Regions from separate parts of the Pseudomonas sp. PDM24 genome, predicted to be linked through region 3. Evidence: predicted binding sites of a transcription regulator. Region 3 holds the regulator's gene; each other region holds the start of a gene.
What was found. Region 3 encodes FliA, which starts transcription of late flagellar genes. Its sites were predicted from a motif close to CTAAAGTTTNNNNNNNNNNNGCCGNTAA; they were not measured.

Region 1 (2,272 bases), on a different contig from region 3:
ACACGCCACCAGGGCATCTCGGGCCGATGTGGTCAAGTGCATGGCATTGGTAAACCGGCTCGGCTCCACCAGCAATTCGGCGCATTGTTTACGCCACTTCGCCAGGTCTTCGGCGGTGGGCGCCGGGGCCGGCAGCAAGCCGGCGTGAACGCGGTTCATGCCCGCCGGCCAGATCAATGTTTCGGCTGGGTGCCAGAGGTCCGGCATGGCATGTTGCCGGGCGCTGTTGGCGGCCTGTTGGTGCAACTGTTGCTGCACTTCATCCATCGGCATTTGCAGATAAAGGCTGGTCAGGTACTGCCAGCGTTCACAGTGCGGACTGTCCCAGGCCTGTTGTGCCGACAACGCCAGACCATTGGCCAGCAGCACGGTGTTGGCGGGCTGATTAAGCCAGCGCCGCAACGTCGGGTCGTCATCGAGACGATTCTGTTGGCGTAGCGGGTGATCATCGTCCCGTGCAATGCGCAGGACTTTCACCAGTTCGCGTTGTTCATTGAGCAGCAGCCGATAACCCTGCTGGACCCAGATCGGCAAACGCCAGACATCCACCAGCGCCATACAGATTTCCAGCAGACGCACGCCGAACAATTGCTTTTCGACTTTGCGCGCCGACTCGCCTTTATGGATGACCCGCAGTTCCCATTCTTCAAGCATCTGCGGATGGGTCAACGCCATGGGCCACAGTGGCGAAAGAAACAGCAGGCTGCCCCAGTGGATGTCCTGCCACAACCGCGCCAGGCGACTGGCAAAAAAACCATTGGCCTGTTGAGTGGCGTGCTGACTGATCAGCTGAAGCTGGCGCAGGGCAACGGGGATCTGCGATTGGGGTTCGGCGGGCAAGCGCTCGAGCAATTCTTCGGTGCGTTTCAAACCGAGGCGATTAATTGCCACTTCAAGATTTTCAGCGGGCGTGGCCATGCTGCCATGAGTGTGGCGATTGGCTTCGCGAATCACACTCAAGGCCAGGGCCGGGCTGTCCTGCATCATTTCGGCAATGTCGCGCAGCGAGCTGCGGCTATCGCGGATGGCTTTGCAGACGCGGTCGTGACTGGCTTGCGGAACCGGCAGGCGCACACCATCGAGCAGCTTGACCCAGCCTTCGAGCGTGGTCGGTTTTGGCGTTGGGACGTTCGTTTCGTTAGCCATGTCTGGACGCTGCTTTACCTATCCCTGCGTGGGCCAAATTGGCTTTTCGCCTTATCTGGCTATAGTCTGGCGCAGTTTTGCCGATAAGGAGAAGAAGAGATTTTTTAACTTCCGAATATGACCTTGAACCCGACTCAGTAAGTGCTCTCCTACCTATGGCTAAAATTATCGGCATCATCGTCGTATTCGCGAGCGTGCTCGGCGGATACGTGCTTTCCCACGGCAAGATTGCCGCCCTCATTCAGCCTTTCGAGGTGATGATTATCGGTGGCGCGGCCCTTGGTGCATTCCTGCAGGCCAACCCCGGTCATATGACGATGCACGTGCTCAAGAAGTCTTTGGGCATGTTCAGTTCGCGTTTCAACCACACCTTCTACCTGGAAGTGTTGGGGCTGATTTACGAGATCCTCAACAAGAGCCGTCGCGAAGGCATGATGGCAATCGAAGGCGACATCGAAGATGCCGCCGCGAGCCCGATCTTCGCCAAGTACCCGGCAGTCCTGAAAGATGACCGCATGACGGCGTACATCTGCGATTACCTGCGCATCATGTCCTCCGGCAACATGGCTCCCCATGAGCTTGAAGGCTTGTTCGACATGGAACTGACCAGCCTCAAGGAAGACCTGGACCACCCCTCCCACGCCGTCAACGGCATCGCCGATGCCATGCCGGGTTTCGGTATCGTTGCGGCGGTATTGGGTATCGTGGTGACCATGGCTTCGCTGGGTGAAAGCGACCAGAAAATGATTGGCTTGCACGTAGGTGCGGCTCTGGTAGGTACCTTCTTCGGTATTCTCGCGGCCTATGGTTTCTTTGGCCCGCTGGCCCACGCTCTGGGCCACGATGCCAAGGAAGAACTGAACGTCTACGAAGCCATCAAGGCCTCGCTGGTGGCTTCGGCTTCCGGCATGCCGCCATCGCTGGCAGTGGAATTCGGTCGCAAGGTTCTGTACCCGGCGCACCGTCCTAGCTTCGCTGAGCTGGAACAAGCGGTTCGCGGTCGCTAAGTCATGGAAAATAACCAGCCGATAATCATCAAGCGCGTCAAAAAGTACGCGGGCGGGCATCACGGGGGCTCCTGGAAAATCGCCTTCGCGGACTTCGCGACGGCGATGATGGCGTTCTT
Region 2 (2,272 bases), on a different contig from region 3:
TTCATCGGCGACCACCGCAAAACCACGCCCGGCTTCACCGGCACGGGCCGCTTCGATTGCGGCGTTGAGCGCCAGCAGGTTGGTCTGTTCGGCGATGCCGCGAATCACTTCCAGCACTTTACCGATGCGCCCGCTGTCGGCTTCCAGACGACGGATGACCGTGGCGGTGTTGGCGATTTCGCCGCGCATTTGGGTGATGGTGTGGATGGTGCCCTGCATGACTTTTTCGCCCTGCTGGGCGGACTGGTCGGCGTCATCGGCCGCACGTGCCGCGTCGGCTGCGTGACGCGCGACTTCTTGCGCGGTGGCGGACATTTCGTTCATCGCCGTGGCCACCTGATCGGTGCGGTTGAACTGCTCGTTGGTGCCGCTGGCCATGAGGCCGGCAATCGAGTTCAACTCGCCGCTGGCGCTGTCCAGATCCGTCGCGCTGCGCTGCAAACGGCTGAAGGTTTCGGCGAGGAAATCGCGCAAGGTGTTAGCGGCCTTGGCCAGGTTGCCCAACTCGTCCTGACGGGTGCTGGCCACGCGCTCGGCGAAGCGCCCTTGGCTGAGCTGCGCCACGTAGTCGATCAGTTTGCGGATCGGTTCCACCAGGTTGCGGTTGACCAGCCACAGGCTCAACAGGCCAATCAACAGACCCGACACCAGCATCACAATGATCCCCAACCACACCGTCTGATCGGCGCTGGCGCTGATCAGCTTCGATTGCTCGGTTCCCTGCTTGCGCAACTCACTGACCAACTCGCTCATCTGCTCGCTGGCGGCACGGTCCACGCCCTTGACCGCGTTGTCGCCGGCCGTTGGGTCGGCACCGGCCGCCACGTAGGCATCACGGCCCTTCTGATAGGCCGCACCTAATACACGATGCTCTTCACGCAGGCGTTCGATGCGGGTCTTGAGTTGCGGCTCGATGCCTTTCTGCCCGGCCAGTTCACCGAGGATATCCTGCACGTCGCGCTGGCGGTCCTCGAACTGCTTCCAGTATTTGTCCAGGTTCGCAGGTTCCTTGCCACGCAGCAGAACGTTCTTCCACTCCTGAACCTGCACCTTGAATTGCAGGTTGGCTTCATCGATCAATTGCGAGGTGTGCAACGGACCTTCAATCAGGTTCGCGTAGTTCTGAACGCCATTGGACAGGAAGTGAAAGCAGGACAAAGCGATCAGCAACATCGCCAACAGGCTGCCGCTCAACAGGGCGAGGATTTGCGCTCTCAGGGATTTTTGCAAAAACATCGAGTGATATCTCATGACAGGGAAAAGGCACGCCCAAGGGGCATGCAAGATGTCTGGACATCCCTGTCAGCGACACTGGTTCACCACCAGAATCGGAAGATCAACATCAGCCTCATCGGCGCGCCAGAGCCTTTCTTGAGCGCTCTCCGACGACCGGTAGAAGGTAGATTTGCGGCGCTGTCCAACCGTCACAAAACCTTCAAGTTGCGTTGCGATGATGAGGCTCAAGTGAACCTGTGAAACCCGCGACAGGCGCTTCCTCGCAGCGAGACTTCATGAACCACAGCATCGACCAGCGCCATCGCGATTCCGACCTGTTCGGCCTGCTTTACGGTTTCAGTTTTCGCCCCGGCGAGCGCGGTCGAGAGATCGATTCGGCCAAGGCACTGCACTGCCTGCAACAACCGGACGACAGTGACGAGTTTCTCTGGCTGCACCTGAACCTGGCCCATGCCGCCTGCGAGCGCTGGATGAAAAGTCATCTGGCATTGCCCGATGAATTTTTCGAAGCACTCCACGAAGGTTCTCGCTCGACGCGCATCGAGCATGTCGATTCGGCGTTGCTGGCGGTGGTCAACGACGTGGTGTTCAACCTCAGCAGCATGGTTTCCTCGGATGTCTCGACGCTGTGGGTCTGCGCTCGCAGTCGGCTGATCGTCAGCGCACGCCTGCAACCGCTGCACTCGGTGGACAAGCTGCGTTCGTCGGTGAAGGCCGGTGAATGCTTTCGCTCACCGCTGGAGCTGCTGGTGCATTTGCTGCGCGATCAGGGCGAAGTGCTGACGCAGATCGTGCGCAAAACCAGCCTCAGCGTCGATCAGATCGAAGATGAGCTGCTGTCTTCGCGCCTGTCCACCAACCGCGCTGAACTGGGCGCCAACCGCCGGGTGCTGGTGCGCCTGCAACGGTTGCTGGCGCTGGAGCCAGGATCGTTGCTGCGCCTGCTCAATCGCCCGCCGCAATGGTTGCAGAAGGAGGACGTCAAGGAGCTGCGCAAGTCCACCGAGGAGTTTGCGCTGATCATCAACGACCTCAC
Region 3 (2,272 bases):
TGGTTGAGCTCATGGATCAGTTGCACAGCGTCGCCGAACCTGCCTTTTTCAAGGCTTTCGACCAGTTCGACCGCGTGTTTTTTCAGGGTCGACTCAAAATCGCCCTGTGAAGATTCGTTATGCTCCATAGCTCCCCCGTGACGGACTGGCTTTGCACATCAACCGATGCGTTCGAAGATCTTTTCAATCTTGTCTTTCAACGCTTGAGCCGTGAATGGCTTGACCACATAGCCGTTCACGCCCGCCTGAGCGGCTTCGATGATTTGCTCGCGCTTGGCTTCGGCCGTGACCATCAACACCGGCAGGTGTTTGAGTTTTTCATCGGCACGCACGTGGCGCAGCAGATCAATACCGGTCATGCCGGGCATGTTCCAGTCCGTTACCAGAAAGTCGATGCTCCCGCTGTTGAGGACCGGAATCGCGGTAATACCGTCATCCGCCTCGACCGTGTTGGTGAACCCAAGGTCACGCAACAGGTTTTTTATGATCCGCCGCATCGTTGAGAAGTCATCAACGATGAGGATTTTCATATTCTTGTCCAATTCGACCTCCAAGCAGTCTTAAAACGCGCGCAGCACCTGAACGCGCCGTTCAATCAATTCGGCGTAACACTCAACAGTTGTATGGATTACAACGGGCCGTGGCCGATGCAGCAAAATGCCGTACCCACCTCGTTCGCAGTGTCCCCACACTGCCTGTCAGCGCGCTCGCCACTCCCCCAAACGCCCCCGCAAACGGGCCGCGCACTGGCTGTGTAACTGGCTGACCCGCGATTCGCTGACCCCCAGGACCTCACCGATTTCCTTGAGATTCAACTCTTCGTCGTAGTACAGCGCCAACACCAGTCGCTCACGCTCCGGCAAATTGGCAATCGCGTCCGCCAGCGCCGCCTGGAAGCGTTCATCTTCCAGATCGCGCGACGGCTCGAGATGAGCACTGGCGCCATCCTCGTGCAGCCCTTCGTGTTCGCCGTCCTGCAACAGATCGTCGAAACTGAATAACCGGCTACCGAGGGTGTCGTTCAAAATCCCGTAATAATCGTCGAGACTCAATTGGAGTTCGGCCGCAACTTCGTGATCTTTAGCGTCACGGCCGGTTTTAGCTTCAATCGAGCGAATTGCGTCGCTGACCATGCGGGTATTGCGGTGAACCGAACGTGGCGCCCAGTCCCCCTTGCGCACTTCATCGAGCATCGCGCCGCGGATTCGAATGCCCGCGTACGTCTCGAAGCTCGCGCCTTTGCTGGCGTCGTATTTGGTTGATACTTCAAGCAGGCCGATCATCCCGGCCTGGATCAGGTCTTCGACCTGGACACTGGCCGGCAGACGCGCCAGCAAGTGGTAGGCAATGCGTTTGACCAGTGGCGCGTAACGCTCGATCAGCTCGTACTGCGCGTCACGTGCCGACTTCTTGTAGAGGTTGTAGCCACTGGCTGTCATAGGACGGGTCCTGCGGTCTGTTGCACGAGGCGCTCGACGAAAAACTCCAGGTGCCCACGCGGGTTGGCCGGCAGTGGCCAGGTATCGACCTTCTGCGCAATGGCCTTGAACGCCAGGGCGCACTTGGAACGCGGGAAGGCTTCGTAGACAGCACGCTGCTTCTGCACGGCCTTGCGCACGCTTTCGTCGTAAGGCACGGCACCAACGTACTGTAAGGCGACGTCGAGGAAACGATCCGTGACCTTGGTCAACTTGGCGAACAGATTGCGGCCTTCCTGCGGGCTCTGCGCCATGTTGGCCAGGACGCGGAAGCGGTTCATGCCGTAGTCGCGATTCAGCAATTTGATCAGCGCGTAGGCGTCGGTAATCGAGGTCGGCTCATCGCACACCACCAGCAAGACTTCTTGCGCTGCGCGAACGAAACTGACTACCGAGTCACCAATACCCGCAGCGGTGTCGATCACCAATACGTCGAGGTTGTCGCCGATGTCGCTGAAAGCCTGGATCAGGCCGGCATGCTGGGCCGGGCTCAAATGAACCATGCTCTGGGTGCCGGACGCCGCCGGGACGATGCGGATGCCGCCGGGTCCTTGCAACAGCACGTCGCGCAGCTCACAGCGGCCTTCGATCACGTCGGCCAGCGTGCGTTTGGGTGTCAGTCCCAGCAGGACGTCGACGTTCGCCAGTCCCAGATCGGCATCCAGCAGCATGACGCGCCGGCCGAGCTCAGCTAGAGCCAGGGACAAGTTCACTGACACGTTAGTCTTCCCGACGCCACCTTTGCCGCCGGTCACCGCGATCACCTGTACGGGATGCATGCTGCCCATGTTATT

Region 1: motA (flagellar motor stator protein MotA) is a predicted target of FliA. The motif match lies at 1,206-1,233, and genes of this name have one in related genera.
Region 2: KW837_RS19780 (methyl-accepting chemotaxis protein) is a predicted target of FliA. The motif match lies at 1,349-1,376, and genes of this name have one in related genera.

What each region holds. Positions count from the first base shown of each region.
Region 1 is NZ_JAHUWR010000004.1:366,560-368,831, forward strand. It holds gene KW837_RS16180 (HDOD domain-containing protein) at 1-1,146, opposite strand, end outside; gene motA (flagellar motor stator protein MotA) at 1,302-2,153, shown strand; gene motB (flagellar motor protein MotB) at 2,157-2,272, shown strand, end outside.
Region 2 is NZ_JAHUWR010000006.1:63,013-65,284, forward strand. It holds gene KW837_RS19780 (methyl-accepting chemotaxis protein) at 1-1,236, opposite strand, end outside; gene KW837_RS19785 (transporter) at 1,512-2,272, shown strand, end outside.
Region 3 is NZ_JAHUWR010000001.1:167,028-169,299, reverse strand. It holds gene KW837_RS00785 (protein phosphatase CheZ) at 1-128, opposite strand, end outside; gene KW837_RS00780 (chemotaxis response regulator CheY) at 159-530, opposite strand; gene fliA (RNA polymerase sigma factor FliA) at 699-1,439, opposite strand; gene fleN (flagellar synthesis regulator FleN) at 1,436-2,266, opposite strand.